DNA from 3 places in the Paenibacillus sp. FW104-T2 genome. Region 2 is predicted to be linked to each of the others. Evidence: riboswitches for the same ligand, from Rfam matches in the RefSeq annotation. Region 2 holds a riboswitch; each other region holds the start of a gene.
The links. A riboswitch is a leader RNA that binds a small molecule or an ion and turns the genes downstream of it on or off. The one in region 2 is predicted to bind cyclic di-AMP.
Positions count from the first base shown of each region.

Region 1: another riboswitch for cyclic di-AMP. It lies ahead of AC3WQ3_RS25395 (resuscitation-promoting factor); the one in region 2 lies ahead of AC3WQ3_RS05460 (hypothetical protein).
Region 3: another riboswitch for cyclic di-AMP. It lies ahead of AC3WQ3_RS19695 (NlpC/P60 family protein); the one in region 2 lies ahead of AC3WQ3_RS05460 (hypothetical protein).

Region 1 covers NZ_JBYTCE010000027.1:9,787-20,524, forward strand. Annotated here, with positions in the region: gene yabA (DNA replication initiation control protein YabA) at 1-248, shown strand, start outside; gene AC3WQ3_RS25370 (tRNA1(Val) (adenine(37)-N6)-methyltransferase) at 348-1,136, shown strand; gene rsmI (16S rRNA (cytidine(1402)-2'-O)-methyltransferase) at 1,137-2,018, shown strand; gene AC3WQ3_RS25380 (AbrB/MazE/SpoVT family DNA-binding domain-containing protein) at 2,300-2,554, opposite strand; gene AC3WQ3_RS25385 (HD domain-containing protein) at 2,873-4,150, shown strand; gene AC3WQ3_RS25390 (TatD family hydrolase) at 4,461-5,231, shown strand; cyclic di-AMP (ydaO/yuaA leader) riboswitch at 5,474-5,727, shown strand; gene AC3WQ3_RS25395 (resuscitation-promoting factor) at 5,999-7,183, shown strand; gene rnmV (ribonuclease M5) at 7,336-7,881, shown strand; gene rsmA (16S rRNA (adenine(1518)-N(6)/adenine(1519)-N(6))-dimethyltransferase RsmA) at 7,886-8,788, shown strand; gene yabG (sporulation peptidase YabG) at 8,851-9,747, shown strand; gene veg (biofilm formation stimulator Veg) at 9,901-10,176, shown strand; gene AC3WQ3_RS25420 (small, acid-soluble spore protein, alpha/beta type) at 10,409-10,585, shown strand; gene ispE (4-(cytidine 5'-diphospho)-2-C-methyl-D-erythritol kinase) at 10,734-10,738, shown strand, end outside.
Region 2 covers NZ_JBYTCE010000003.1:155,538-166,275, forward strand. Annotated here, with positions in the region: gene urtA (urea ABC transporter substrate-binding protein) at 1-646, shown strand, start outside; gene urtB (urea ABC transporter permease subunit UrtB) at 795-1,700, shown strand; gene urtC (urea ABC transporter permease subunit UrtC) at 1,722-2,813, shown strand; gene urtD (urea ABC transporter ATP-binding protein UrtD) at 2,776-3,585, shown strand; gene urtE (urea ABC transporter ATP-binding subunit UrtE) at 3,563-4,258, shown strand; gene AC3WQ3_RS05435 (PAS domain-containing protein) at 4,294-4,950, opposite strand; gene AC3WQ3_RS05440 (Rha family transcriptional regulator) at 5,008-5,211, opposite strand; gene AC3WQ3_RS05445 (urease accessory protein UreF) at 5,469-6,170, opposite strand; tRNA gene AC3WQ3_RS05450 (tRNA-Leu) at 6,595-6,677, shown strand; gene AC3WQ3_RS05455 (glutathione peroxidase) at 6,813-7,289, opposite strand; cyclic di-AMP (ydaO/yuaA leader) riboswitch at 7,658-7,830, shown strand; gene AC3WQ3_RS05460 (hypothetical protein) at 7,949-8,344, shown strand; gene AC3WQ3_RS05465 (HAD family hydrolase) at 8,515-9,198, shown strand; gene AC3WQ3_RS05470 (Nramp family divalent metal transporter) at 9,361-10,656, opposite strand.
Region 3 covers NZ_JBYTCE010000016.1:60,999-71,736, forward strand. Annotated here, with positions in the region: gene AC3WQ3_RS19660 (RsmF rRNA methyltransferase first C-terminal domain-containing protein) at 1-1,357, opposite strand, end outside; gene AC3WQ3_RS19665 (glycosyltransferase) at 1,549-2,679, shown strand; gene AC3WQ3_RS19670 (YkvI family membrane protein) at 2,787-3,845, opposite strand; gene AC3WQ3_RS19675 (xanthine phosphoribosyltransferase) at 4,049-4,624, shown strand; gene AC3WQ3_RS19680 (hypothetical protein) at 4,727-5,056, shown strand; gene AC3WQ3_RS19685 (hypothetical protein) at 5,175-5,393, shown strand; gene AC3WQ3_RS19690 (carboxymuconolactone decarboxylase family protein) at 5,519-5,848, shown strand; gene AC3WQ3_RS19695 (NlpC/P60 family protein) at 5,928-6,392, opposite strand; cyclic di-AMP (ydaO/yuaA leader) riboswitch at 6,398-6,529, opposite strand; tRNA gene AC3WQ3_RS19700 (tRNA-Leu) at 6,891-6,975, shown strand; gene AC3WQ3_RS19705 (alkaline phosphatase family protein) at 7,244-8,848, shown strand; gene AC3WQ3_RS19710 (X2-like carbohydrate binding domain-containing protein) at 9,341-10,738, shown strand, end outside.

The DNA.
Region 1 (10,738 bases), on a different contig from region 2:
TTACGATTGAGAATGAGCAGCTACGCAAACTGCTCAAGCGTGAGGCTCCGGTAGATCTGCCTGTTTCATCTGCACTGGCTCCAGCTGCTAGACCGGCAGGTCCGGCTACAGGTGAAGATGTGGTAGGTGAAGGATATGATAATCTGGCCCGGCTGTATCACGAAGGATTCCATATCTGCAATGTCTATTACGGACATTTGCGGACGGAAGGCGATTGTCTGTTCTGCCTGTCTTTTTTGAATAAATGAAGTGACCGTAGGGAAGATCCCCTACGGTTTTTTTTCAAGGTTATAGACCTAAACTAAAGCTAAAATGCGATATAGAGTACCGGAGGATGAACGTATCATATGACAGCCAATGAAGCTAAAGAAGTAATTTTGCATGAATCAGAACGGATTGATGATCTGCTCTCTCATGATTTGAGAATCATCCAAAGTGATGAAGTATTCAGTTTTTCCATGGACGCCGTATTGCTAGCCCGGTTTGCTTCTGTTCCTAAACGAGGCCGTGTACTCGATTTATGTACGGGGAATGGGGTTGTTCCCATTCTGCTGACAACGCGTACGCAGGCCACCCTGGAAGGAATCGAGATTCAGCCAAGGCTGGCTGATATGGCACGGAGAAGCGTGAAGCTGAATGCTCTGGACCAATGGATCACAATTCATGAAGGCGACCTGCGGGAACTGGTGAAACAGACAGGACATGCTGTGTATGACGCGATTACTGTGAATCCGCCATATATGCCGCTGAATGGAAGTGACCTTAAAATGAATACACACCAAGCCATGGCACGTCATGAGTTGGGATGTACATTGGAGGAAGTGATTCAGGCATGCAATCGTCTCGTGCGTAATGGAGGAAAGGTATCCATGGTTCACCGCCCTCAACGGCTCGGAGAGATTATCTCTCTGATGAGGGAGTACAAGCTTGAGCCGAAGCGGATCCGAATGGTACATCCACGTGCTCACCTTGAAGCCAATATGGTGTTAATCGAAGCGCTGAAGGATGGCAAACCCGAAGTGCGCATGCTTCCGCCCCTCATTGTCTACAATGAAGAAGGAACCTACTGTGATGAAATTATGGATATTTATTACGGATCACGACAACCAACGGGTATTACGGAAGGAGGAGTGTAAGTGACTTTGCACATTCAAAAAAGCTATGCGGAAGCCCATGATGGTCGGGGTAAGTTATATTTAGTTGGAACACCGATTGGGAATTTGGATGATATGACATTTCGAGCAATTAAGACATTGCAGAGTTGTGATATCATTGCGGCAGAAGATACAAGGCAAACCCGAAAGCTGCTCACTCATTTTGAGATCACCCCTTCCATGTTATTTAGTTATCATGAACATAATAAGGCGGCAAGTGGCCCTGAACTGATACGCTATATAATAGAAGGAAAAAATTTGGCACTGGTCAGCGATGCTGGTCTGCCGGCCATTTCAGACCCGGGTTCTGATCTGGTACAACTAGCAATTGAGGCAGGAATTCATGTTATTCCGATTCCGGGTGCCAATGCAGCATTGTCTGCTCTAATTGTATCCGGACTACCGACGGAACGCTTCACGTTCGGCGGCTTTTTGCCGCGCGAGAAAAAGGATATGCGAAAAGTGCTGGAGGGTTTTGACGAATCTAACGGTACGTTGTTGTTTTATGAGTCACCGCATCGTATTCGCAAAACGTTGGTCAATTTGGAAGAGATTCTGGGGGATCGTTCGGTTGTGCTGGCTCGTGAGCTGACGAAGCGACATGAGGAATTTGCACGAGGCACGGTTCGCGAGTGCATAGACTGGCTGGAGGAACATCCGGCGCTTGGAGAGTACTGTTTGCTTGTAGAAGGCATTAAGGAACAGGAGCGTAAAGCAGAGCGTGAAGCCTGGTGGCAGCCATTGTCCCTGGAGGACCACGTCAGCCATTATGAAGGCGAAGGACTTCACCGCAAAGATGCGATGAAAAAAACAGCAGCGGACCGAGGGTTAACGAAACGTGATGTATATAACGCGCTGATCTAATCCTCTGCATGATCCAAACATACGGTGAAATAGGAGAACATAACCTGAAAAGTTTCTTATTGGAAACCTTAGCGAAATATAAAAAAGTCCGAGGCGGTGCAAAAATATTTTTTTGATTTTTCACCGCTTTCCTAGTTATGGATGAGCTGCATCAGGATTTGTCCCAAATGGGGTAATAAAAAAAAGACCTTCCAACGGTGGGGTTCACACCGGGAAGGCAAGTAAGGAATATAAAAAGGTTAGAATTAACAATTCAATAAGTCCATTATACCTGAAATTTCTTATTTTGTCACAGGTGCAGGAATTTCGGAAATACATTCGTTACAAACGATTTTACCTTTGAAGTATGTAACGTTCTCAGCGTTACCACAGAAGATACAAGCTGGCTCGTATTTTTTCAACATGATGCGCTCACCGTCAACATAGATTTCCAGAGCATCTTTTTCACCGATACCCAGTGTACGGCGCAATTCGATTGGAATAACTACCCGTCCCAGTTCGTCTACTTTTCTAACAATACCTGTTGATTTCATCATTATAATCAGTGCTCCTCTCAGCTACTTATCTTTGTCATTATTCGACATTATTTTATGTTTTATGATACTCATCATACCAACGATTCCCAAAACAGTCAACCTTAAAATTAGCTTAAAATTAAGGCTGTTTTGGATAAGATTACGGGTGGCAAGGGGTTAAGAGCGATTTTTCATATTTAAACATCAATGTCAGCTTTGTCGATTTGGAAAACATTAAAAGTACCTTATTCGACAAAATTCGTCATTGTATGTCGAATAACCGGGCTGGTTAGGGCTAAAAGCGACAAACACAACTCAAAAACAAGGGAGCGAAGCGACATGGAACAGCGTTTAACCGAAGAGAAAGTGTTTAAAGATCCGGTACATAATTATATTCATGTGCAAGATCCGATCATATGGCAGTTGATCAATACCCCCGAGTTTCAGCGCTTACGACGGATCCGTCAGTTGGGAACATCCTATCTCACTTTTCACGGTGCTGAACACAGCCGGTTTTCACACTCATTGGGCGTTTACGAAATTACACGGAAGATTATCTCTCAATTTGAAAGAAGTCACTACTCCGATTGGCCTAAGGAAGAAAAAGCCGTTGCACTCTGCGCTGCTTTATTGCATGACTTGGGTCACGGGCCATTCTCTCACTCCATTGAAGAAGCCTTTGACATGAACCATGAGGACTGGACCTGCCGAATTATCCTTGGGGATACCGAAGTGGGGGCGATCCTGAGACGGGTTGCTCCCGATTTCCCGGAGAAGGTGGCATCTGTTATTCAGAAAACATATGAAAAGCCAATCGTCGTGAATTTGGTCACTAGCCCACTTGATGCAGACCGGATGGACTATTTGCTTCGGGATGCATACTTTACAGGTGTAAACTACGGAACCATCGACCTTGACCGCATCCTGCGAATGCTTCGTCCTTATCACGGGAGAATTGTAGTCAAGGAATCCGGTATGCATGCCGTAGAAGACTATTTGATGTCACGATACCAGATGTACTGGCAGATTTACTTCCATCCGGTGACCCGAAGCTCCGAAATTATCCTGAGACAAATATTTAAGCGTGCAAAAGAGCTGGTGAAGCAGGGGTTCCAATTCCGTTTCATGCTGGAGCCACTGCCGCAGCTGTTTGACGGAGTGCTCACTGTTGATGAATATCTGCAATTGGATGAGGCTCTAATACAGACCACATTCATGCAGTGGCGTAAAGAGAACGATTCTGTTCTGAGCGAGTTATGCGAACGTTTTATGGATCGCAGGCTGTATAAGTATGTAGAGGTTGAACAGATCGATGTGGAAACGATTGAAGAAATTCGAGTTGCCTTTGCCAAAGCCGGTCTTCATCCGGAATATGATCTAGAAATTGATTTTCCGACGGATCTTCCGTATGATGTTTTTCGTCCGGATGAATCGACAGACAAACAGATTCTGCTGCTGGATCGACAGGACAAGTTGCATGAATTGTCCGAGGTTTCGGACATCGTCCGTTCAATCAGTGGAATACATCGTGGTAAGCATCATCTGTACTATCCGCAAAACAAGGTGGACGCCATCATTCACGAGCTGCCTTCTCATATCCGCCCATACTTCTCATGATCATGAAGTGAGCCGTGAAGAGCAAAAAATTTACAAATTAGCTATGACAGAAAGAATTTCTATTTCGAGATATTATCATGATACAGTAATCTGCTTTAATGGAGAGTATATGTAGATCGACATAATTTTGTAATGTACACTTTTTTTGAACAAGTTTAGGTGAGAAGGGCTTCTATATATAGTAGAAATTAAATTTGGAAAATCCACATGTTGTACTCTGAAAAATCAATGATGATGATAAAATGGGTGCATTTTATAGGATTTTGATCGGGATAGAAAACAGTTATTCGACAGGAAGGGAGAAATACAAATGATGTTATTCGACACACATACACACCTGGATGCACCGCAATTCGACGAGGACCGCGAGGAGATGATTCAACGTGCTGTAGACGCCGGGGTTGGCCGTATGATCAATGTCGGTTTCAACCGGGAGACCATTCCATCCACGATGAAGCTTGCCGAAACGTATGATTTTATATATGCTGCGGTAGGCTGGCATCCTCAGGATGCCATTACGATGCAGGAGGGCGATCTCGAGTGGATTGCGTCTCTGTGCAAACATGAAAAAGTCGTTGCCATAGGCGAGATTGGCCTGGATTATTATTGGGACACTTCACCCAAGGATGTGCAGCATCGTGTATTAAGACAACAGATCGGACTGGCTCGTGAACTTAACATGCCTATTGTCATTCATAATCGCGATGCTCATGAGGATATTGTCAAAATTTTGCGTGAAGAGAAAGCTGGACAAGTCGGGGGTGTCATGCACTCTTTCTCAGGAAGCTGGGAAACGGCAAAACTCTGTCTTGATCTAGGGTTCCATCTATCCTTCGGTGGACCAATTACGTTCAAAAATGCCAAGCAGCCGAAAGAGGTACTGGCGAAGGTACCGATGGACCGATTTTTCATTGAAACCGACTCCCCATATCTTACACCACATCCTTATCGTGGAAAACGAAATGAAACAGCGCATGTACGTCTGGTTGCAGAAGCAGCTGCGGAAATTAAAGGCATTTCGGTAGAGGAAATTGCTGCAATAACGACCAAAAATGCCATGGAACGATTTGGAATTCGTTAAAAAACGAAGCAAATGCGGTGAAAAAGAGAGGTAGACGGAGCGAATTTGCTTTTTGATCCAAATAAATGAAGAATATTACAATATTTTAACCAAATATTTAGAAAAACGTACTTGAACAACGCTTTACAACATGCATCGAAACAGGATATCATCTTTTCAGTGAATTGTTGTGCGGAAAATTGGACAGATGTTCGGGGGATGAACAAAGGGACACTTTCCGATGACACAACAATACTTTTCATGAACCGATCTCGCTGAGTCTCCGTTAACGGAGAGCGGGGGAACCAATAGGGCTTAAACATCAGTGTAAGCAGCTGATGCGCATCGTTCGCTGACCCAAAAGCAGCGGATGCATTTGCGAAGCACTATTTGATTTCTTCTTTGGGTCTCGGGGTGAATTCAAGGGCATCCGCCATGAGCGGGTGACCGGAGATAGGGCGGCTCTCTTTCGCCCGAACCCGACAGCTAACCTCGCAAGCGGAAAAAGAGAGGCAACCTCGTGCATGAATTTCCGATATTCAAAATCATTCGGAAGCCACGAAAGAGTTCCTCTTACACTCTTTCTTTGGCTTTTTTGTTTTTGAATAAAAGAAACAAGGTCATCATACGGTAAGAATTCAGGTGGTGACATCATGTTGCGAAGAGTGGTTCATGGTGCAGAACCGGTCATTGAGATATCGATCAGTTCTGTAGAAAATTTGGTATAGTCGCGTCAAAGACATCATGCATTAACTTTAGACGGCGAGGCTATGAAGGAGGACGGAGAAGTGGGCACATTCCAACCAGAAGAGACCCATGAGTCACGATCATCCAGTAAGTCTTACGCGTTGCGGTGGAAGCATGAGAACATGCGTCAAATGGCACTGATCGCTATTTTCTCAATCGCGCTTACAATCATGATCTTGTTAGTCGTTTACGGTCAAGCCGGGAAACAAATTTCGCTGGTTATTGATGGCAAAGCTCAAGCGGTAGAGACTCGTACAGGAATGCTTCAAGAAATGCTGGAGGAGCAATCAATCACAGTCAGCCCCCACGATGAGGTATCCATGCCTTTGAACGGGGCAATCGCAGATGGAGACCGCATTGTTATTGAGCGGGCCGTTCCAGTCAACATTACGGCAGACGGAGACACCAAGACTCTGTATACAACCGATTCATCGGTAGAAGATGCAATTCAGAAATCTGGAATTGAAGTTGCCAGTGAGGATAAGGTTTATCCTGCGCTCGCAACACCAATCAAGGCAGATATGAAAATTCGCGTAGTGCGTGTAACAAAGCGTACAGTGGAAGTGGAACAGCCGATTGCGTACAAAGTAATCAAAACGGCTGACCCTAGCTTGTACAAAGGTGACAATCGCGTCATCGTAAACGGCAAAGAAGGTACACTTGTACAGCATATCGAAAAGGTGTTTCAGGATGGAGAGCTAGTCTCCAAAAAGATGGTGGGCAAATCGGTATCGACCAACCGTGTCGATAAAGTTATTGCTGTCGGAACCAAAGCAAAACCTGTTGTGAAGCAGCCGGAGATTCAGACGGTATCGGCCCAAACCTCCACAGCAAAGAAAGCAACGACAACGAACTCGAAGAAAACCGCTGCATCAGGCAGCAAAGTGATTACCGTCTCAGGCACTTCTTTTAAATATTCCAAAGTACTTAAAAATGTATCGATGACCGCTTACTCTTCTGAGGAGCCTGGCATTGGTACAAAAACAGCTTCCGGTACCCGGGTAACTGAAGGACGGACCATTGCGGTCGATCCAAAAGTGATTCCGATCGGCTGGTGGGTGTACATTGAGGGCCTCGGCTTCCGTCGTGCGGAAGATACCGGCGGCGCCATTAAAGGCAACAAAATCGATGTATATTATGACAGTGTAAAGCATGCCCTGAATTTCGGACGTAAGAAAGGCAAGACGGTATATGTGATCGGTCCGGTGAAGCCGGAAGCGAACTAAAATCGTTTTACTTTGAAATGGGAATGCTATAAAATAGTTGCATGAATGAATCATGCGGAATATGCGGCGGTGGAGTCTGAATAGGCTCGCCGCCGTTTGGCAGAGAAGAGGATATTCCTCTTCTTTTTGCGTTAGAAAGGAAGAAATGGAACATGATAAAAGAAGTCATTGTGGTAGAAGGACGGGACGATACCGTCGCCATCCGGCGGGCTGTTGAGGCAGACACCATTGAGACCGGCGGATCAGCCATCAATCAGCGAATCCTGAAGCGAATTGCACTGGCACAGGAGAGACGCGGCGTGATTGTTTTAACAGACCCGGATCATGCCGGTGAGCGCATTCGCAAAATCATTGCGAATAAGGTCCCAGGCTGCAAGCATGCTTTTATTCCGGAAGCGGATGCAACCCGTAAAGGGGATATCGGGGTCGAGAATGCCTCACCTGAGGCAATCCGCCATGCGCTGGAGCGTGTGCATACCTCGTATGAGGGTATGCCGAGCCAGATCGATTGGGAGGACTTGATTGCAGCAGGACTGATTGTGCACCCGCAGGCAGCCGCAAGACGTATGGAGATGGGGAATCTGCTGGGCATCGGTTACTGCAACGGAAAGCAGTTCCACAAGCGGCTGGGTGTATTCCAAATTAGCCGGGAAGAGTTTTCTGCAGCATTATCGCAAATTGAACGTGAAGGATTGTGAGCGTATGAATGGCATGGATGAGACTTTGGAAATTGCAACACCCAAGCGAACGAAAGAGATAATTCAGAGACACGGTTTCTCCTTTAAAAAAAGTCTAGGTCAGAACTTTCTAATTGATCAGAATATATTGAACAAAATTGTAAGTGCAGCGGATCTGGACGAGTCCAAGGGCGCACTCGAAATCGGCCCGGGAATTGGGGCACTTACGGAGAGACTGGCCCGAGCAGCCGGCCCTGTAACGGCTGTGGAAATCGATCAGCGTTTGTTACCGATCCTTGGAGAAGTAATGGAGCCTTATCCCAACGTTCGGATACAGCACGGCGATGTGCTGAAGCTGGACTTGGCAGAGCTTTTCCGCACAGACTTTGCTAGTGTGAGCAAGGTGAGTGTTGTAGCCAATCTGCCGTACTATGTGACGACTCCGATTATGATGAAACTGCTGGAAGAGAAACTGCCAGTAGACAGCATTGTCGTTATGATTCAGAAGGAAGTAGCAGAACGTATGGCAGCTGCACCCGGCTCAAAAGACTACGGAAGTCTGAGCATTGCGGTCCAATATTACAGTGTGCCTGAATTGGTTTGTATTGTGCCGCCAACGGTATTCATTCCGCAACCGAATGTGGAATCTGCCGTCATCAAGCTTAAAGTGCGTGAGCAGCCTCCTGTCGAAGTGCCGAGTGAAGCACATTTCTTCGAAGTGGTACAAGCCTCATTTGCCCAGCGCAGAAAAACCATCTCGAACAATCTCAAAGCCCGCTTTTTCACCAAGGAAAACCGGGAGCAGGCGGATCAATTGCTGGAGCAGGCTGGCATTCAGCCCTCCAGACGGGGTGAGACACTTAGTCTGCAGGAATATGCGACGCTAAGCACGGTGATGTGGGATGCAGGAGTTCGTGCCGGCCTGTAAATAAATTCGGATGAACCAAACCGGGTCTTTGCCCATACGATGGGGTAGAGGTGATTATGTTGATGAATATCGGAGACTTGGTCGTTCGTAAGTCATACGGTGGAGATGTGACTTTTCGGGTGGAAGGCCTCCAGTTGGATAGCGCGGTCATTAAAGGGACCGAATTCCGGCTGCTTGCCGACTCCCCGGTGGACGATTTGATACAGGTTCCTTATGAGCCGCAGAGTGCCAAGACCAGGCAGGCACATGTAAAAGCACATCAAACACTCTCCAGGCTACAGCAGAACCGGATTGAACAAGCGGAACGCAACCGTGAAGGCTTGACGCAGGACTGGTCTGGACAGCGCGAGCCTGCTTATTTTGAAATGCCAGGCAAGGTGCTTCACTTGGATGGGGATCCAAATTACCTGAAGAAAAGTATGGCTCTTTATGAGCAGCTTCGTGTTCCGGCAGAGGGTCAATATGTCCATGAGTCAGCCATGGCTGATGCCCTGTATCGTCTTCTTCCCAAAGTCCAGCCTGATATTGTAGTCATTACGGGCCATGACGGAGTGCTGAAGACCCGTCAGCCTTACGACTTATACAGTCTCGGAAGTTATAAGAATTCGCAAAATTTTGTAGCAGCGATCCAGGTTGCAAGACAATATGAGCGTCATCTGGATGCGCTCACGATCGTTGCAGGAGCATGTCAGTCCCATTTTGAGGCACTTCTGCGGGCAGGTGCGAACTTTGCCAGCTCACCAGGCCGAATTCTGATTCATGCCCTTGACCCGGTATATGTGGCTGCCAAGGCGGCCTTTACATCGGTTAGGGAAACGGTGAATATGAATGATATTCTGCATAACACAATTAGTGGCAGCCAGGGTGTAGGTGGTGTCGAAACACGCGGCAGTTACCGCGTTGGCCTGCCTGGTTTGAATGATTTATCTACACTTAAAGTTAATCCATCAGTCGTCTGATACAGGTCAATTAAAGTCCCAATTTGGGGCTTTTTTCATTTGCAAAAAAATTCATTGACAGCAACTTTTCCATGCTGATATAATATTTAGTTTTGATTTGACATTGACTGTAAATTCAGGTATAATGGACAAGAAAAGAGGTGGTCGTCGACAATGGCTAAAAATACGCTGTTGGATATCAAACGCAATCTCGATGCTCATATAGGTCAAAAAATTATGTTGCGGGCTAATGGTGGCCGCCGTAAGACTATCGAGCGTACGGGTGTCTTGGAAGAAACGTACCCTTCTGTTTTTATTGTCAAGCTTGATGAGGAGCAAGAAACGTTCAAGCGAGTCTCTTACAGTTATGCAGATATACTTACGGAGTCGGTGGAAGTCATGGTATTTAACCCAGGCGACCAGACGCCTAACTCCTACATGGAGACGTAAGCATCGTTTTACAGGCAGTTTGCCCCTTGGGGCGAACTGCTTTTTTATTGTGTAGAAATACCGTTCAGACAGGCATCTGCAGGAATGAGGTTTAACCAGAAACGGCATACTACTTGAACAGGCCCATACTGATATGCTGAACAGTTCATCTAAAATGGTGGCTCTGAAGCTGTCAGGAAGAATCCTGGTGAAATGGACTAATCAGAACTGTTACTTCAAGGAGGATGGTTTCATGAGCCGCAGAAGAAGAAGTGTAATGTCAGATGAACTCAAGTATGAGCTGGCAAAAGACCTGGGATTTTATGATACGGTACAGCAGGAAGGCTGGGGTGGCATCAAAGCCAAGGATGCAGGCAATATGGTGAAGCGTGCCATTCAGCTTGCTGAAGAGGCAGCACGCAAATCGTAATTCGATCTAGACGGTTTGGAGAGCGGGGCCTTCCACGAGGTTGACCTCGCTTTTTCCCCATGAATTCGGAATAAAAATGACTTGACAGCCCCATTTTGATATAATATGTTAAGTTGTCTTAGGGAAAAGGTGAGGACGGGTGAACGCCTTGAA
Region 2 (10,738 bases):
ATTGGCAGCTGAAGGTGGAGAAGTGGTTGGCGAGGAATACACACCGCTGGGCCATACCGATTACAGTACCATCATAAGCAAAATCAAAGCTGCGAAGCCGGATGTGGTGTATAACACGCTTAACGGGGACAGTAATGTAGCCTTTTTCAAGCAGCTGAAGGATGCTGGTATCACCTCGGAACAGATGACGACGCTGTCGGTCAGTGTGGCGGAAGAGGAAATTCGGGGCATTGGAGCAGATGTGCTAAAAGGGCACTTGGCTTCTTGGAACTATTATCAGACAACAGATACTCCGGAGAACAAGACATTTGTTGAGAAATATAAAGAAAAATATGGTGCTGACCGGGTAACGGCTGACCCGATTGAGGCGGGTTACGTAGCAGTGTACCTCTGGAAGGCAGCTGTTGAAAAAGCGGGATCAACCGATGTAGAGAAGGTCAGAGAAGCGGCAAAAGGATTGGAATTTGATGCTCCCGAGGGGAAAGTAACCGTGGACGGAGAGAATCAGCATATTTACAAAACCGTCCGGATCGGAGAAGTGCAGGAAGATGGTCAATTTAAGGAATTGTGGAACTCCGGTTCTCCTGTCAAGCCTGATCCTTATCTGAAAACCTACGAATGGGGAGCTTCTCTAAGCAATCAATAAGCAAGTTCTTCATGTCCAAACTTCTGAGATTACGGATGAGGGTGGGACAGCGCACCCTCGTACAATATTACGATAAAGCGTTGATGCGTAGTCTTGGTGATGTATTTGAATCGGGAAGAGGCTTTTAGCATGTGAAAGGGTGATCGGGATGGATATGTTTGTTTTGCAAATGTTCAATGGCCTTAGCATCAGCTCGATCCTGTTATTGATTGCGCTGGGGCTCGCAGTAACGTTTGGTCTCATGAATGTCATCAACATGGCTCACGGTGAGCTGATTATGATTGGTGCATATGCAACGTATGTGACTCAAAATCTGTTCATTTCATATGCTCCGGCAGCGTGGTTCGAAGTTTATTTTATCGTGGCATTGCCGATCGCGTTTGGTGTAGCGGCACTTATCGGCTGGCTGCTTGAAGTGATTTTGATCCGGCATTTATACGGTAGACCCCTGGACAGTTTGCTGGCTACATGGGGAGTTGGAATGATGCTGCAGCAGCTGGCGCGAACCATTTTCGGGGCGCCGAATGTAGGTGTATCCAGTCCTTCATGGCTTAATGGCGGTCTTGCGATCTCTGACGGTATCGTATTTCCGTATAAACGGATTTTTATCATCGCACTTGTCGCGGTTGTTCTACTGTGTATGTATCTGTACATATACCGCACTTCTTCCGGACGACGGATGCGCGCTGTTATGCAGAATCGGAGCATGGCGGGCTGTCTCGGGATTTCCACCAGACGGGTAGATGGCATGACCTTTGCCATTGGTTCAGGAATCGCGGGTATCGCGGGTTGTGCTCTGACGCTCATTGGGCCGATTGGGCCTTCGCTGGGAACCTATTATATTGTAGATGCATTTATGGTTGTCGTTCTTGGCGGGGTTGGCAAACTGGTAGGAACGGTATGCGGAGCGCTCGGGATTGGCATGTTTAATACGTTGTTTGAAACCTACACATCTGCCTCCATCGGCAAAGTGCTGGTGTTCGTATGTATCGTTGCTTTTCTGCAATGGAAGCCGCGGGGGCTGGTTGCCATGCGAACCCGCAGTCTCGACTAACACGAAGAAGGGGGTTATATGATGTCAGCACTTCTGAAGTCAGGCAGTTTAAAAACGAGAATCATCTGGGCGGTCGTACTCATCCTGATGTGTCTTGCTCCGCTAATCTCTACCGAGTTTCGGCTTAGCTTGCTCGCTAAGTTCCTGGCGTTGGCTATTCTGGCCATCGGACTGGATCTGATCTGGGGCTACGGCGGGGTTCTGAGTCTTGGGCATGGGGTATTCTTTGGTCTTGGTGGTTACGCCATGGCCATGTATCTGAAACTGCAGGCGAGCGGAACATCCCTGCCTGATTTCATGGGGTGGAGCGGCTTGTCAGGTCTTCCGTGGTTTTGGGAACCATTTCGTTCATTTCCAGTGGCGTTAATTCTGGGTATTGCTCTTCCGGCTTTGCTGGCATTTGTGCTGGGGTGGTTTACGTTTCGCAACCGGATTACCGGTGTGTATTTTACGATTTTAACGCAAGCTCTTGTGTTAATCACGGTTACCTTGTTTATAGGCAAACAGGAGTGGACAGGAGGGACTAATGGTATAACCGGTTATAACTCCATTTTTGGTTTCACGCTGCATTCTGCAGGAACAACAATTGTGCTCTACTATATTACACTTGCCATTTTGGTACTCACGTACCTGCTCTGCAGAAGAATGGTAAATAGTCGGTTTGGTCAGGTGCTTGAAGCTTCGCGGGACGGAGAAAATCGGGTGCGTTTCCTTGGTTATGATCCGGCGGGTTATAAAACGTTGACGTTTGCCCTTTCCGGGGCTCTTGCAGGAATAGCGGGTATGCTGTTTGTTCTTCAGGTCGGGATTATCTCGCCGTCCATGATGGGGATTGTTCCATCCATTGAAATGGTGTTATGGGTTGCCTTGGGTGGTCGCGGCACGCTCATTGGGGCTGTGATCGGGGCAGTGGTTCTGAATGCAGCCAAAACCGGGATAAGTGAGGCGTACCCTGAAGGCTGGTTGTTCGTTCTCGGCGGACTGTTTGTAACGGTGGTGTTGTTCATGCCTCACGGGCTCGTTGGAGTCTATCGAAATGTCGTTCGATTGCTGAAGCGGAGAGGAGAGGTTGTACATGTCCCTGTCAGTAAGGAGAAACCTGAAGTCTACTGAAGCTTCACCTGTATTGATGGCTGAGAGTATTACCGTAGCTTTTGGCGGATTCGTCGCAGTTAATGGCATGAACCTGAAGCTGCATGAGCATGATTTACATTTTCTGATTGGCCCCAATGGTGCGGGGAAAACGACAATGCTGGATGTCATTTGTGGAAAAACCAAACCCCTCTCCGGCACGGTGCGGCTGGAAGATGGCACAGAGCTGACACGTCTGAAGGAGCATCAGATCGTCCGGAAGGGTGTAGGACGCAAATTCCAGGCTCCGTCCATCTTCGGAGGCCTTACCGTACAGGAGAATTTGGCCTTGGCGGCGGAAAATCAGCGTTCACCGCTTCGGACTCTTGGTATTCCGCGGTTTGGGAAAATCAACACGGCAATGGAACAGGTCATAGAGCAAATTGGACTGCAAGACCGCGTGTATACACGAGCAGGAGCGCTTTCTCACGGCGAGAAGCAGTGGCTGGAAATTGGCATGCTGCTGCTTCAGGAACCGCGCGTATTGCTGCTGGACGAACCGGTTGCCGGGATGACGGACGAGGAAACGCATAAAACAGGCAGGCTGTTACAGGGGATAGCGCGTGAACGTTCGGTCGTGGTTGTGGAGCATGATATGGAGTTTGTCCGTGAGTACGCGGCGAAAGTGACCGTGATGCATGAAGGGAAGCTGTTGAAGGAAGGTACCATGGCTGAGGTGCAGGAAGATCCTAGGGTGGCCGAAGTCTACTTGGGAAAAAGGAGGGATGACTATGCTGTCGCTGCAACGAATTGAATCCGGCTACGGGGAAAGTAATGTGCTGCGTGGTGTTAATCTGGATGTCCTGCCTGGACAGGTGGTCTGCCTAATGGGCCGGAATGGTGTCGGCAAAACGACGCTGATGAAAACGTTGATGGGCCTGCTCAAAACGAGGAAGGGGGCCATCCACTGGAAAGGGCAGGATATATCCGCTTTGGAACCTGCCAAACGTGCCAAGGCAGGCATTGGATATGTTCCTCAGGGTCGTGAGATTTTCCCTCAGCTCACGGTAAAGGAAAATCTGCTGCTCGGCCTGGAGACATCTGCGCCTGGGGTGAAGACGTTTCCTGAAGATGTGCTTGCGATGTTTCCGGTCCTTGCGACCATGTATGGACGACAGGGCGGTGATCTGAGTGGTGGCCAGCAGCAGCAGCTTGCCTTCGCACGAGCGCTTGCCTCAAGGCCTGGACTATTGCTGCTGGATGAACCAACGGAAGGCATACAGCCTTCCATTGTCGAGGATATTCGGCAGGTCATTCTGCAAATCAAGGCGAAGGGCGACATTTCCGTGCTGCTCGTCGAGCAGAGCATTGATTTTGTGCGTGGGGCTGCGGATTTTATCTATGTCATGGACAAGGGAGCAATTGCGCTGCAGGGATCACCTGAGGAATTGGATATGTCTCAATTTGAACACCACCTGTCCGTATAGGAGAGGTGGTTATTTTTCGCTTTTTTTTGCTTTGCTCAGGAGCGTTTATCCAAAATGTTGGAGTACTTCGGGTATAGCCTGCGGATGCAGTCCGGACAGATGTCGTGTGTAAATTCTGCGTGGGTATGTTTCTCCAAATAACCTTCGACTGAATTCCAGACGTCCTGCTCGTCCTTAATCTGTTTGCAGACGGCGCAAATGGGAAGCAGGCCGCGTAGTGTTCGTACTTCGGATAGAGCCAGCTTCAATTGCTGTTCAATTCGCTTCTGTTCCGTGATGTCTGTATGCGAGATCAGAGCGAGTCCCATCGGAGAAGGAGGATCCGTCTGATTCAAGGGGGTAAGCTCCAGCCTGAACCATCGAAGCTCCAGGTTCGCAGACTGTACGGTGATGTCATATGTATGGCAGTGAACAAAGGGATGTTGAATCTTCTCTAACTTCTGAATAATCGATGAATTCTCCGTTTCCTCTTCCTGGGCTGCCCATATCTGCAGCAGCTGAAGATAATGAAACGTTTCGCAAGAAGATCGGTGGGCGTCGGATTTTTTGTATTTCGAGAGATGCAATCGCCCGAGTCCGTTCTGCCATGCGGTATTGCAGCTGCGGATTCTCCAGTCGCGGTCGACGATGATGAGTTGATGACGTAAGGATTGAAAGGATAACCTTTCAAGGTCAGTTGTAAAGAAGCTCATGAATAGGCCCTCCTTGGCAATCAGTTAAAGGATCGGGACGGCAAGGTAATGGCGGTGTCATCGTAGTTCATCCGAAATTTGCAAAATGTCTGCGACCTGGTTTCGGAAACGGGTGGCTTTTCGTGTGCCATGGATGAGATTGGATAAACGATACGGCGGGATGTCGTGCTTCTCGCAGAAGGTTTTCTGGTCCATCTGTAGCTCCGTTAAGCGGCGTTTGATGGCCCATCCGAACGGAGTCACGGGTTTCTTTTTGTTCAAAAGGGTTCACCCCTCATAGAAGTATTTCAACCCGCCTTCGGCTGTGTATAATAGTGGGAGATGCGAGCTGTTCATTACATTATATACGTATTTACGTCATGTAACAATTATAAACGATGAAAAATAGTGTATTTATAACAAATAATGACGTAATAACGTGATTTTCTATAGGCATACGTGAAAAAGCACGTCAGCAAGGAGGTTGCTGCGTGCTTTTTCGTTTGGGGAAATATGAGGGGAGCTTGGAGTCGGTAAGATTAGGCGCGATAAGCATGCAGCCCTGCGCCAAGCATGTGGAAGCTGGGGAACAACGATTTCATGGACATTGAGGTTGGCTGTGCCGGTCCATCCGCAGCGGAGGCGCTAACGGTATTCCATTCATGCTCCAGGTCTGCGGCCAGGCGAACCAGCAGTTCCTGGGTTGCTTCGTTATGCATGGGGAGGACTTTGGAGGCTTCGGTTATGCATGCATTCATGGCTGAGTGCAAGTAACCCATTACCGCTTCCTCGACGGGGATATCGAGGTAGTGGTTGATCCAGGCGTGAACAGTAGAGAGGCAGCCAACAGACTCGTATTTGGCAAGGGTGTGTTCGAGCTGGCTGAATTCAATCCAGGGGTGGAGAGCCCGGGCCAGCTTGATCAGTCTTTTGCCCATGGCAGCAGCTTGCTCCCTTTGATCAGAAGGAGTCCGCTGAACGTGAACCAACTTGTCAATGAGTGCTGTTCGCCATGTGTCATTATGATCTGTTGCGCTGTAGATACCTTTAATCGCCATGCCCTCAAGTCGAACGATACTGGGATGCAGCTGGCAGCGCATGAAGGATTCCAGATCATCGGCATTTCGGATGCTGCCTTCAGCAATGTGTACATCCATGCCAAATGAATGGGTGAAACCTCCGACATGAATGGAGGAATCAAGCAGTTTGACATAATCGAGCAGCTTATTCCCACGGTTCACGGTCTTTCGCCTCCTATGTTCGTAAAATGTTATATTATATAACATTAATATTGGTTTCCGAATGCTTTTATGTTTAAAATCCGAATTATATGATATATATAATCACATAAATATCCGTATTTTGTCAATGGTTTCTTGTTTTTAAGCTTTAATTATATTTAAATGTTATATTTTATTACTTATATTAGTTGTAATCTCAAAATACAATGTTATGTATATGATATGTTTTCTTGTGAAGAGCTACAATTAAAAATGAAGATGTATAAAAGATTTGAAATTTAATGTATGCAGCAGTCAAAAGATCATGACGATAAAAACCGATATTTGGAGGAAAAACACAGGTGCAAAGTAGTTTTAATAAAAGTGCTTTACTTTTATATTGAGATCCTGTATAATCAATTTTGTTGCCGATTATTTACGACATGCGGTCGTGGTGGAATGGCAGACACGCTATCTTGAGGGGGTAGTGGGCGTATGCCCGTGGAGGTTCGAGTCCTCTCGACCGCATCATATTGTACGACAAGAAGAGGTTTTCCGAATATGGAAAACCTCTTTTTGCGTTTGGAGAAACATAAAAAAGGCCATTCACACAGAACCGGACTTTCTCTGGTTCCATGTTAATTATGGCCTCTCCATGTTGATCTATTTCAGCAGTTTCTCAATATCAGCTTCAATCTGGTCAGGAGTGGTTTTTGGAGCATAACGCTTCACGACCCGTCCGTTCTGATCAACGAGGAATTTGGTGAAGTTCCACTTGATGGCTTTGGATCCGAGCAGTCCCGGTGCCTCTTTTGTCAGGTGCTGAAATAGAGGGTGAGCGCTTGAACCATTAACATCAATTTTCTCAAACATAGGAAAGCTTACACCGTAATTCATCTGGCAGAACTCAGCAATATCGTCGGAAGATCCCGATTCCTGAGCGAATTGGTTGCTTGGGAAACCCAATACTTCAAACTGCCGGTCTTTGAATTTGTTGTAGAGTTCCTGTAAGCCTTCAAATTGCGGGGTCAGACCACATTTGCTTGCCGTATTTACAATCAGCAGCACCTTGTTGCGATAATCGGACATCTCGACTTCCTGGCCCCGAAGGGTATTGACTTTGTAGTCATAAACGGACATGATCAGTCGCCTCCATATCGTATAATGGGTTAATAATTCCTATAGTTATATTATATTGCTTACAATTAGATAATGCAAAACTAATTAAGTAAATTCCTATGTTTACTTACAGATATCTAAAATTACAACCGTTTTTCATAAGGACGAGAATTAGTGAGATTCACAGAGATGGATGGAGAATGGATTGGTTGTAAGCGATATCATTGATATGTAATGCCTTAAATTCGTCCATTCGGTGATCTGACCGGACTTTACACTAACATGTCGCGGGTGTATGATTCATATCGTAATTTCTAATTCAATTAAACTTAACATGAACAACGAAACAAACGATAATATCGCTCTGGTCAATACATGAAACAGGAACGATGTTTTAATCGCTGAGTTTCCATTCATTCATGGGTGGGAAACGGGGGAACCAATCGGAAAGGCTGTCATTGCAGCTAATCCATGGGGTGAATTTTTCGGTGCAAGCCGGAAATAGGGCGACTCTCGCGCCCGAATCCGTCAGCTAACCTCGTAAGCGTTAAAGGGAGAGGCAACAAGCCGTACGCATATTCATGGCGTTTTCGTCATGGGTTATTCAAGAAGCGTTCGGGAGGCCTTGGTCCCCCACGCTTCTTTTTTGTTGTCTTTTCACGCCAAGGGAGGAACGAATGATGGATAATGAGATGATTCTAGTAACAGCACCGAATGAAGCAGGACGCAAGTTTATCAAGCTGTTGATGTACAAAAAAATGCCGTTTGCCGTTCTGACCAACAGTGCAGGGGAAGAACGGAAGCTCCGCAGAATCGGAGTGGAGAACGTCATTCGCATGAATACAGCTGAAGCTCAGAAGTGGTTTCTACCGCAGTCGAGCGTAGGCAACGTTTTTATTTTCGAGAACAGTTTGAACCTGACCTGCCGCTATCTGCAGATCTGCCGTTCCTGGACTTCCAAATCACTATGTGTAATTACGGAACAGAGTCACCCCAAAGGCATTTACCGCGGGATGGGAGCTGACCGCATTGTGTATTCTCTTAATGGAGAAGTTGGCTTCTTGCTTAATGGTTAATGTGATAGCTGCCGATTGATCCGGTGTAAGGTGCCTGTTATAATTGAACTTGTGGAAAAACGGAATTCTGAGGAGACTCATGCATGATGGTGGGTCTTCTTTTTTATTTGAGCATTATTGTACATTGCTGATTTAGAGATTGCGTTCATGGCTAACAAGGAGGAATAGGCGTGCCGGATGTACGGGTGTTAAAATGGTTGTTCTTTGATGTAGGAGATACGCTGGTCGACGAATGGGAGCCGGTAGATGATATTATAGGGCAGTTTGTAAAAGAAGCCTGCTTGCTTGGATATCCGGTGAAAATAGAGGAAGTGCGAGAGATATTTGCCTCCTGTTACCGAAATTATGAGCAGTGGCCCATGAGGGTAGCCATTCGAACGCTAATCAGCGATGAACGTCATAGGGAGCAGATCCAGGAGAAGTTGAAGTTCCGGAAGGAGCTGGAGAAGCCCTTCGCTTCTGCTGACGCGGTGTTGAAGGAATTGTCACACCATTATCGAATCGGGATCATCGCCAATCAGAGTCCAGGGACAGCTGAGCGCCTGGAGAGCTACGGTCTGCGGAGGTACGTGGATGTACTGGCTTGCTCGGCAGAAGAAGGCGTATCGAAGCCGGATCCGGAACTCTACGCTGTGGCTTTGAAGCAGGCGGGATGTGAACCCGAGGAAGCAGTGATGATTGGAGATCGGATGGATAACGATATCATTCCTGCCAAGAAGCTGGGGATGCGAACGATTCGGATTTTGCAGGGCTATGGACGATTTCAGCCTGAGCTTGAGGGCCAAGAGCGTGCAGACTGGACCATCGAAGCCTTGGAGCAGCTTGTTCCACTGCTTGTGCCTTCTGAGGGTTAGTGGAAAAAATTTAAAAGTGATGACTTTCGTGTCATTAAATAAAGGACAAGGCAAGTGCACGGCAAGCTAAAAGGCTGATTCCCTTAAGTATTATACTTAAGGGAATCAGCCTTTTTTAATGAATCTCTGGTAAGAGGAAAACTGTTTTACAGCATATTCAGATTAAAACAGCATGATGGTCTGGAAGATCAGATAAACGTTCAGAACCACAATTACGGCAGCGATGATCCAAGAGATGACTTTGAGCCACAGTTTGTTGGCGAATGCGCCCATGCTTTTTTTGTCACTCGTAAACATCACAAGTGGAATAACAGCAAAAGGCAGCTGCAAGGATAGAATCACCTGGCTCAAAATCAGCAATTCTTCCGTTCCGTGTTCGCCGGCGATAGCCGTCACAATAACGGCAGGGATGATCGCAATTAATCGGGTCACGAGCCGGCGGAGCCAAGCCGGAATCCGAATGTTTAGGAAGCCTTCCATGACAATCTGCCCGGACAGTGTACCTGTAAGCGTAGAGTTCTGACCGGAGGCCAGTAGAGCGACACCAAACAGGATACTTGCAATGGTTGTGCCCAGCAGAGGTGTGAGCAAGTGATAAGCATCTGCAATCTCAGCGACCTGTGTCATGCCTGCGCTGTGAAATACAGCGGCTGACACAATGAGTATGGCGGCGTTTATAAACAGGGCAAGGGTCAAAGCGATTGTTGAATCCATAGTGGAGTAACGAATGGCTTCTCTTTTCCCCTGAGTTGTCTGTTCAATCTGCCGGGTCTGCACGATGGACGAATGCAAGTACAGATTGTGCGGCATAACCGTTGCTCCAATGATTCCGATGGCAATATACAGCATCGCAGGATTCTGTAGTATCTCGGCACTTGGTACAAAGCCGGTGAGTACCCCGCCCATGTCCGGTTTGGCCAGAAACAGGTCAATCCCGAAGCAGAGGGCGATGGTTGCCATCAACACGATGACCAGTGTTTCCAGAGCGCGGAAGCCTTTATTTTGCAGCAAAAGGATAATCAGAACATCCACAGCCGTAATAATGACGCCGTATAACATCGGGATGTTGAACAGAAGCTTCAGTGCGATGGCTGAACCGATGACCTCAGCTAGATCTGTGGCGGCAATAGCTAATTCACACAACACCCAGAGCATAATGACAACCGGCATACTGAACCGTTCGCGGCAAGCTTGGGCCAGATCCCGTCCAGTTACAATACCAAGCTTGCCTGCAAGTGACTGTAATACGACAGCCATCAGGTTTGAGATTAAAATTACGGATAATAGCGTGTAACCGAACTGGGAACCTCCGGCAATATCTGTTGCCCAGTTACCCGGGTCCATATAGCCGACAGCGACCAGATAACCTGGCCCGACAAAGGCGAGGAATTTTTTCCACCAAGCGGCGTTCTTCGGAACCTTCATGGAGCTGTGTGCTTCCCCAAGGGAGGGAGCCATGCCTGCTGCGGCTAATTGCTCAGCTGAAGGAGAATTGAATGGATTTTTTTTACTCATACATGTTCACCTGACTTTTTAATAA
Region 3 (10,738 bases), on a different contig from region 2:
TTAACTGTCCTGCACTGGCTTTTCCCCACCCCAGTGGGAGCCCGTTGAACGTCACAAGCGTCCATCCGGTAAGTCCGCTTTCGGCAGGAAGGCTCTCACCGCGAAGATATGCCGCCACTTGGCTGGTCTCTGCATCTAGTGCTGCATGCTGCATCTTGACAGCCTCCTGTTGTCCCAGAGCCAGCGCGAGTGCATGAGCAGGCTCGAAGCGCCCTTTTTTCCAGTCACCGACATGAAGCCCTGGACGGGGCAGCTTCAATCTGTTTAAACGATCATCGGTCAGCAGCTGTGCAGCACGCTCTGGCAATACATATAAAGCTTCACCAAAAAGCAGAGGTCTGCCAGTTCCGTTAGCTACCGTGTCTGTATGGTCAGAACTCCAGGCCAGATAAGCATTCCACGCGGATTCTACTTCTTTGGATGCTGTCGTTTGACGTGGATTCCTGCCTCTTTTATCTTTGCGTTTGCGAGGTTGTTCTTCCTGTTCTTGGGATGCATAAGCTTGGGATTCTGCTTTGGTCACTACAGCTACAAAATGTCCCTCGCCCTGGGCCAGGTGAGGCCAGATTCGTTCAGTCCGTACAAGAGTCAGATCTGGATAAGTGGTAACAAAACGTTCCATCATGCCTTCATTCTCTTGGCGATTGAAGGTGCAAGTGGAATAAGCCAAAGTCCCGCCCGGTTTAAGCATGAGATAGGCATCCTGCAAAATGTCCCATTGTCTGTTCACACACAGTGTGACCAGATCATCGCTCCACTCGGTGACCGCATCCGGATCTTTGCGGAACATACCTTCGCCAGAGCAAGGGGCATCCAGCATAATCCGGTCAAAGGCTGCAGGAAAGCGCGCCGACAATTCTCCGGGTGCTGCACTTGTAACAACAACGGAAGAGAGTCCCATTCGTTCCACGTTCTCTGCCAAGATTTTGGCTCTGGCCGGATGAATTTCATTGGAAACGAGCAGTCCCTGGTCTTCCATGAGTGAGGCAATGTGGGTTGTTTTGCCGCCTGGTGCAGCCGCGAGATCCAAGATGATCTCACCCGGTTGTGGGTTCAGCATCTCCACCGCCGACATCGCAGAGGGCTCCTGAATATAGTACAGTCCTGCAGCATGATACACATGTTTGCCAGGACGCTCATTCGATTGGTAGTAGTATCCCGTCTCGCACCAGGGAACCTTGGTCAGGTTAAACTGCTCTATCACCTGCTTTTTGAGCTCTGGTGTAGCTTTAAGGGAGTTAAAACGCAACCCCTGTACACGAGGCTGATCATAGCTGTCAATAAATGCTTCTGCTTCTGAGCCGAGCATTTCCCGAATATGATGTATATACGACTCAGGGAGTGAAGGCTTGCTCATGTCTTGTTGCTCTCCTTTTCATTAGCTTGTCCGCGTGACCCTCCCCAGATAACCCTCAGGGTCAGCAAGCTGCAACGTTGTTGTTAAAATGGTGAGGAATAAACAGTTATTTCTTTACTGAAACATACGTTCTAATATATCATGATTGAAGATGTACTGAAAGACTGAAGCTAGAAAGGGGGAAACTAACGGTGAAATTGCTGCAGGCGCTTTTCTTTCCTCCGGAGCAGCCCGGAGGTGTATCCTCTATGATTCCGTATATGCAGGAGAGGTTTACGTCCCCGAGGTGGGAGATGGACTTGTTTTCGCTGCCGAAGCGAATTCGCAACAAGGGCAGGGAGGACGTGCAGTTCGAAACGTTCGATTGGACCAAGTATCAGGAAAGTCCTGTCGTTCAAAAATATATGCAGACTTACCGTGATTATTTATGGTGGACGAAGCTGCGCATTCAGAAGCCTTATGATTTGATTCACGCTCACCATCCCATTGCGGGTCTTGCCATGAAAAGTGTATTTCCCGATACACCGCTTATTCAAACCATTCACTCCAGTTATGAGCGTGAGTTGATTCTGAATGGAAGAATCGAGCCAGACGGTCTGGATCATCAGTTTTTGATTGCCATTTACGGCGAGCTGGAGCATCAGGCAGAGCGGTTGTTAACCGTCTCCGAATCTTTTCGGCAGTATTTAACGCCTTATGTGAAGCAGCCTGACGTCATTGGCATTATTCCGAACGGATTTGATGAGAAACGTTTTAAACCCATTCCTCATGATAATGCGATTCCGCAGCTGGTTACGGTATGCCGGCTTGTCCCGGCCAAAGGACTGGATATTTTGTTCAAAGCCTGCGCGGAACTCAAAGGTCGAGGACATGACTATGTTTTACATATTATCGGGGATGGTCCGATTCGACCTGATTTGGAAGAGTTGGCTCAGCGTTTGGGTATCTATAATGAGACTATTTTTTATGGATACACCCTGCATCCGGAAGAGTTCATGCCATTTTTCGATATATTTGTACTTCCTTCCAGGGCAGAGGCGTTTGGTTCCGTGTTTGCCGAGGCAGCACTGAGTTGTCTTGCACTTATAGGTACGGATGTGGGCGGCATTCCTGAACAGATCGAGAACGGCAGCAACGGGCTGCTTGTTCCCCCTGAGGATCCCTCGGCACTTGCTGAGGCGTTGGAGAAAGTGATGCTGGATCCTTCGTATCGGTACGAACTTGCACGCTCGGCGTGTGAAAAGGCCAAAACGCACTATTCATTGGGCAGATCGGTTAATGAACTGAAAAAGCTGTACCTGCAATACGCGAGCAAAGCCTAGATTCATCCCTGAAATAAAATAAACAGAAGAAGCCGCTGGAGAACAGCGGCTTTTTGCTTGAGAGAATATGGTATTAAAATATAATACATTTTGGCACGCAGTATAACTTACAAGTTTTTATGTCTCGTGCGAAAGCTTCCCCAACGGTCGATCACCAATTTTCCGGCCCAGACTAGGGCTAGGCTGCCGAAGATTGGATAGAGAATGGATAGAAGAGAACTGAATCCAAACTGGCTAAGTGAGTAGCACAGCATCATAATGGTTAATGTAATTAATCTAGGGGGTACTTGTAAGTGCTGACCCAGCTGAAGAGTCATACCATAGATATCTGCGACGAACGTTGTGAATATTTCCATGAAGATCAGAGTTACATACACAGATTGCACAGCCCATCCAAGTTGGAAGGCGATGCTCCCCATCGGAATTTCGAATTGCATGATACCTGGCATCTGTGCTGACATGGCGAAATGGGCGGCTAACAGCATGAAGCCTACGCCGATTCCGCCGAGTACACCGCCCCATTTCAGGACATTACGATCACGGATCTGATTGCCTACCGGCACCAGAACAGCCTGGGCCAGTACCAGATTGAAGGATGAATACAATAGTGGAGACAGCCACACCTGTATAGGATTGGTATCTGTAGTCAGCGTAACGAACCGTAAGGCACCGGGATGGTGTATGGTGCTTGTAATCATGAGAATGGACAACAGGAGCATCATCGGAACCACAATGCTATTCATTTGCAATATGGCCTTGATGCCTCGTCCAAGAAGCAGGTACGTTCCTACTATCGTAATAATCAAACCAGTCTGGTAATTCAGTCCAAGATGCTCCACGAAGACAGAGCCTGCTCCGGCGAGCATTACACTGTTTACACCAATAAGTATCAGAAGCGTTATCCAGGTAATCCACTTTCCAGCCTTTTGGCCGAATAGGTGCTTGTTCAGGTCCTCGTAAGAGCGGGAGCCGGTATCATGGGCGATGAGCATCATTTTGGTGCCCAGCCAGACAAATAGTATGGTCGATAAGCCAATGGTGATGGTGGCCCATTTGCCATACTGGGTAAAAAACTGCAATATTTCCTGCCCTGTCGCGAAGCCTGCCCCTACAACCGTTCCGATGTATGTAAATGCGATCTGCAGCACCCGGAATGCCTGTTTCATGCGTTTCCCCTCTCAGGCCCCATAATAGTTTGGACATGCGGGTACCATGGTACAAGGTATGCTTGACCCTGGTAACTCATGACAATTGTAAGAAGCTTTCGTCCCCAGAATCGGTCAATGATGGAGGAAAGCCGATTTCGCTTGAACTGACAGCCTCATCTATGATACTTTTACCTCATAGGATAGGCTTGGGAGGTCGAATGATGGAAGTATTAAAACAACGAATATTACAAGAAGGCGTAGTCATCTCGGATCAGGTGCTGAAGCTGGACGGATTATTGAATCATCAGATTGATCCTGCACTGACAATGGAGATGGGCCGCGAGTTTGCCGCTCGCTTTCGTGAAAGTGGAGTGACACGGGTCATCACGGTGGAGTCTTCAGGGATTCCGGTTGCTTTTGCCGCAGCACATGAACTTGGGGTGCCGCTCGTATTTGCCCGTCGAAAAAAGACACTTCTGGCAGATCCCGATGCCTACTGTGAACGCGTACCTTCCTTTACCAAAGGGATCGTAACCGATATTATGGTATCCCGCGAATATATTCATGAGAACGACCGTATTTTGTTTATAGACGATATTATCGCCAACGGAGATGCAGCTCGCGGTGTCATTAAAATCATTGAACGTTCAGGGGCGGAGCTCGTCGGATTCGGTGTCGTGGTTGAGAAATGTTTTCAGGCCGGTGCACGTACGATCCGTGAGCAGGGCATTCCGGTGGAAGCCTTGGTGCGCATTCGTTCATTGAATGATGGAACCGTGCAATTCGACGATAATTAAATGTGACAGTTTAAAGGAAAAAGCCTATTTTTTGAACAATGCCTTTGCATGACCGCGGATTTCATTTATAATGGGGTTATGTTAGGGAGAGGAGGCAACACCATGGGGAACCAACCGGCATCAGAACAATTTTTTATTGAAAAGCTGGCGGAGTCGAAAGTTCATTTTGAACGTGCCCTGGATTGTAAACATACGGAATTTGATGACCTTTATCCCTATATGATTGAACATCCTCAATTTTTCTGGTACAAACGCTATGTTGCCTGGTCAGAGTTGCTGACCATTGTAGGCTTGTGTGAAGAGTTGTCCTTCGCTTGGAAAGAACAATTTACACCACATCAAGTGGAGTACCTTGAAGAACGTGTGATGTCCGCCAAAGTGCTTGATTTTTGGTTCGAGAAGAACGACAGCAAAGAGCACGCGCAGCGGTAACTTTCAGTCGGGACATTTTTCGAATGACATAACAGTCCAATACAGTCACGTGAGACCTAAATGACTCTTCATTTAGGTCTCTTTTTGTAAATTATTTTGGAACATAGGAGCCATAGACATGATTAGTGATGCAGAATTGGATGCACTGCGCTTATCGGGTGAAAAAGTAAGAGTGGTACGGGATGGTTTGGAGTCCAACGATGTAACAGGGATTATCGTTGCATGGGATGGGGAACAGGTGCTTATCCGTCGCCAGAACAGACGTGTGGTCAAGCTGGACCGCAGCTATCGCTATCAGCTCTTTAGCGAACCGCGCCAAAGCCCGGCTGATGAATAGAGCCGCTCTGGAGACGGATGCATGGAATTACCATGGATGGTTTGGCATAATTCCGACACTCGGGAGAGAAGATAGGTACAGCGAGAATTCGTAAACTTATCAGCCGAGAGGATGTGCGGGTAGCCATGACATTGATGAATGATAAGGTACATGCCTACAAGGATCAGATTGGAGAATTAAGCGATGTATTGCCTGGCGTAGTCAAAGCGTATCACGAATTTACGGGTGAATGCTTTCAGTCAGGTGCCATTGATGCCAAAACCAAGCAGCTGATTGCCCTCGGCATCGGATTGTTTGCCAATAACGAAGTATGTACGTTTTACCACGTAGAAGAGGCACGTGCGAAGGGCGCAACCGATCAGGAGATTATGGAGACGGTTGCGGTAGCCGGAGCAGTAGGCGGCGGTCACGCGCTGTCTCAAGGCGCAATGCGTGTGCAAAAGGCATTGCACTAAGGTTTCTCCTGCAAGTGAGCTGAATAACTAGACAGCAAAACAGGCTCTGGAATGATCCAGAGCCTGTTTCTTGTCCAACTTATATTTTTCCTAGCATCTTGTTATACATAAATTGTCCAGTCACCCGGCGTGCGGTAACGTAGCGAGTGTTGAAATACGGATTTGATAATTTGGTAATGCTGACACCTTTGCTGCTGGAAGCATGAGCGAATTGTCCGCCCCCGATGTATACGCCTGTATGCGAAATGCCGCTGCCTGAAGTGTTGAAGAATACCAGATCACCTGTGCGGATATTGGCTTTGGATACCGGAGTACCCGCCTTGGCCTGCTGCTGTGAAGTACGTGGCAAATCAATGCTATATTTTTGGAAGAGATATCTCATAAATCCAGAGCAATCAAACCCGGCCAGCGTCGTGCCGCCCCACTTGTAAGGAATTCCAGTCATGTTGTTAACGACGGTGTTGATACTGCTTGCCTCAGTGCTTGCTGCACCAGATGTGAATAGAACGGCTGCGCCAAAAATAGAAATGATCAGTTTTTTCAAAATCAATGTTCTCCCTTCGATGCCTACGGAGTTAGCTAAGGGTTCGGTAGAAGGTTCCCTATATTTCCTATGTATAAGAATAATTCACCCAAAATGGTTCCCCCGTTTTCAAACATGAAACTCGGCAAATGAATAATTAAGTTTTTGTAACCTTTTGAAACTATATTGCATAAATGCGTAATTGTCAAACCTTTCTTCCTTCTGCAATGTTAACGGAATTCAAGACTTTTTGTGAAAAATAGTAGTTCTCCATGTTTATTTATGATGACAAAAACGTAATTTGTGTTTCATCAGCACAGAAATTGGACAAATAAGTAAATTGGAGTATTAGAGGAGAGCACGGTTCATTCTCATCAGGGAAAGTCAGGTCTCGACCAGATTTTATAACTTTCGGTTATCGTAGTTTTATACCAAATCATTTAATTGTTGACACATTGAATTTCACATGATATATTATTTCTTGTCGCCGCGATAGATTATCTCGGAGATATACCATATGCGGTCGTGGCGGAATTGGCAGACGCGCACGGTTCAGGTCCGTGTGGGCTAACCCCCCGTGGAGGTTCGAGTCCTCTCGACCGCATCAATTCATACATGAGGTTTCTGATCTGCTTTTTCTGGCAGATTGGGGACCTTTTTGTTTTTTAAATACATTATAGATGCTGCAGTTCATCAAATGAGAAAAACAAAATAGCTGTATGCAAGTCGAGCTTCTGTTTGGAGCGCCGGCTGAAAAAGGATATTGTTGAACAATAGGCATTTCTTCAGGTCCCATTGCCTCTTGGCAAAAAGCACCTCGAATAACCCCAGGATTTTCAAGACAAAATGTACATAAATGGGGTGAATTGTCTATGAGGAAAAAAGGGATTCGGAAATTGCCTTGGATTTTGTTATTGGCCATGCTTATCGGATGTCAGAGCTCGAAACCTAAAGAACAGGATTTGATGCGGATAAATTCCGCTAATGGTAACAATGCGAAAAAAGTCATTTTCCTGATGGTGGACTCTTTAATGTATCAGGCGATCGACCAAGGAATCAGCAAGCAGGAGCTTCCTGTCTTACAATTTCTGATCAAGAACGGGCAATATTATAAAAATCTGGTCAGTTCTTTTCCCACGATGTCCGTCACGATCGACAGCTCCTTGCTTACCGGTGCATATTCGGACCTTCACCGTGTGCCGGGTCTGACTTGGTATTCTGCGGAATACAAAAAAATGATCATGTACGGAACCGGCCCGACGGAAGTGCTCAAACAAGGAGTGCACCCGGTAGTGACCGATGCTCTAATCCATTTAAACGGGAGTCATTTGAACAGGAATTTACCTACGATCTATGAGGATCTTGCCCGGCAAGGATTAAAATCGGGTTCAATCAACGGCCTGATATACAGAGGGATGTCCGCTCAAAAGCTGTCGATACCTCAATGGATTCAAGCAGCTGCTTCTTTACCCAAAGAGATTGATGTGAAAGGGCCGGACTTAATGTCCCTGGGTGCCTTGTCTAATCCGTTTCAAGGGATTAAAGACTTGCCGGATGGTCTAACGAAGCGAATGGGGATTCATAATGAATTTGCGATTGAAGCCTTAAAATATTTAATTCAATCCAATAAATTACCGGATTTTTTGTTTGTCTATTTACCGGATTTAGACCGGGAGTTACATAAGAAAGGCCCTACGGGACTTCGTGGAGTCAAGGAGTTAGATCAGCAGCTTCAATCCGTGTTGAAAACATTCGGTTCTCCGGAAAAAGCTTTGCAAGATGCCATCCTTATCATTGCGGGTGACAGCGGAATGACTCGTATTCTGCCTGAAGATCAGAATCCGGTCATTGATCTGCCCTCTTTGCTGGGAGATGCCAAAATTATGCGTCCGGGTGATGCTGTATCGAAGGAGGCTGAACTCATCCTTGCCGTCAATGAAACGATGGCCTATATATATTCATTGAAGGTGGACCGTTCCCTTAGAGATATAGCAAACCTGCTAAAGGATGATCCACGCATTGACTTTATTTCCTGGAAAGAGAACGAGTGGAATTACGCAGTTCAGGGATCCACAGGCAAACAGCTCAGATTTAAATCAGGAGGTAACCTGACCGATTCATACAACCAATCATGGACGGTTGAACAGGATGAAGAGGTACTGGACTTAAGCACAAACAAGGTTAAACATACATTGAAATACGATGAGTATCCGGATGTCCTGAAACGCTTGTCAAGCTCGCTCCGTTCACACCAAGGTGAATTTTTGGTTGTCACGGCCAAACCGGGCTATGAATTTACCAGTGGCAATTCACCAACGCACAAGGACGGAGGAGGCCACGGATCAATTCGTAAACAGGAATCGCTTGTTCCCTTGATTATCAGCGGAACAGACCAAAAGCCTGAGTATTTACGAATCGTGGATTTAAAAGATTATTTGCTTAACCTTTTGACCAAAAAGACTCAAAGAAACCAATAGTGCATTGATAAATAAACAGCTGGAGTAGCTCGTTCAAGGTATTCAGCTCGGTCGCACCGATACGAGGCAAGAAAAGCCACCTTGATATGCTCTTTAACTTCGAATTGCTGTTGTCTGATCGTATCTGTTGATTATAAGACCATCGGTATAGTTTATACTGGTGGTTTTTTGCGTTGATAAATACTGTACGTCATAACATTTTCCGAATAGATGACATCAACTTGCGCCAGTCCATATTGCTTCATTTGCGGCATCGGTTAATCCCCTAGGGCAGCCACTCCAACTTTCTTTAAGGTATAGATCCAGTGCTATTTGGAGAAATGCCTGTTTCTAGCCTGCTATGCCCCTGCTTTCAAGGTGAAATGTACGCTAAAAGGCGAAGTGTACCTATTCTGGAAATCGCGTATCCACTATTCTTTTCTCGTAAGGAAAGCGCTATCATTATGGATTTAAATTCATTATTTCAGAGGGGGTAGGGATGATTTGAAGCGAATGGGTAAACGGATGGCGATGGTTTTTCTGGTGTTCATCTTTGCAGCAGTTCAGTTTGGTTTTACAGGGACCAAAGGTCGTGTGGTTGAAGCAGCGGCGGAGAAAACATTGGCTGAGAAACCGTACATGGGCTGGAGCAGTTACAGTATGCAGGTGTATGACCCTTCCGTAAAATGGACATCAGCGGAGAGCATCAAGAAGCAATCGGATGCCATGCGCGAGAAGTTACAGGCTCATGGCTATGAATATATCAATATTGATGCAGGATGGAACGGAGATAATGATGAATACGGAAGACCGATTCCTAACCAAGAGCTGTATCCGAACGGATTCCAGGAGGTTATCGACTATGTTCATAACAATGGTCAGAAGATCGGGATCTATCTGATTCCCGGATTGTCCATTGATGCATACAATAAAAACCTCGAGATTTACGGAACAGGCGGAACTTGCCGAATGCAGGATATTGCATATCAGCCGCTTACCGTGATGGATGCTTGGAATGCGTATACCTACAAGATTGATTTTTCGAATCCATGTGCTCAGAAATACATCGATTCCATCGCAGATCTACTGGGCGAGTGGGGCATTAACTTTGTCAAATTCGACAGCGTGACACCAGGATCAGGCATTAACAATCTGAGCAGGGATGCACGAGGAGATGTGGAGGCTTGGTCCAAGGCTTTGGCAAGGCATAATATCTGGTTCGAGCTTTCATGGGCACTGGACCATAACTACGTGGATTTCTGGAAAAAACACGCCAATGGCTGGCGTATTGACTGGGATGTCGAAGCATACGACAGCAATGTGGGTTTAACGCAGTGGGCTAATATTGCACGATTGTTTCCAATCGCTGCGCTTTGGTGGCGTGATGCAGGCCCTGGCGGGTGGAATGATTTTGACTCGCTAAACGTGGGCAACGGTTCCATGGATGGGCTCACGAAGGATGAACGGAAGACAGCCATGACATTCTGGGCGATCTCGTCTGCACCGTTGTATACAGGGAATGACATGACCAGGCTGGATAGCTATGGACTTGAACTTCTGACCAATGATGAAGTGATCGCTGTCAATCAGGCTGGACGTCCGGCTCATCCGGTATCGATGGATACCCAGCAGCAGGTATGGTACGCCAATAACGGAGATGGAACGTACAGTGTGGCTCTGTTTAATCTGGGCAACCGGAGTGCTGAGGTCAAGGTCAATTGGAGCGATATCGGTCTGGAAGGACCTGCATCGGTCCGTGACCTGTGGAGCCATTCCGAACTGGGTACCTTTAACGAGGAATTTAGCAGTGGTTTATTGGAGCCTCATGCTTCACGAATGCTGAAAGTCAAGGCACTGAGCGGAACATCGACGGTGAATGACGATGATACAGGCATGCGCTATACCGGAGAT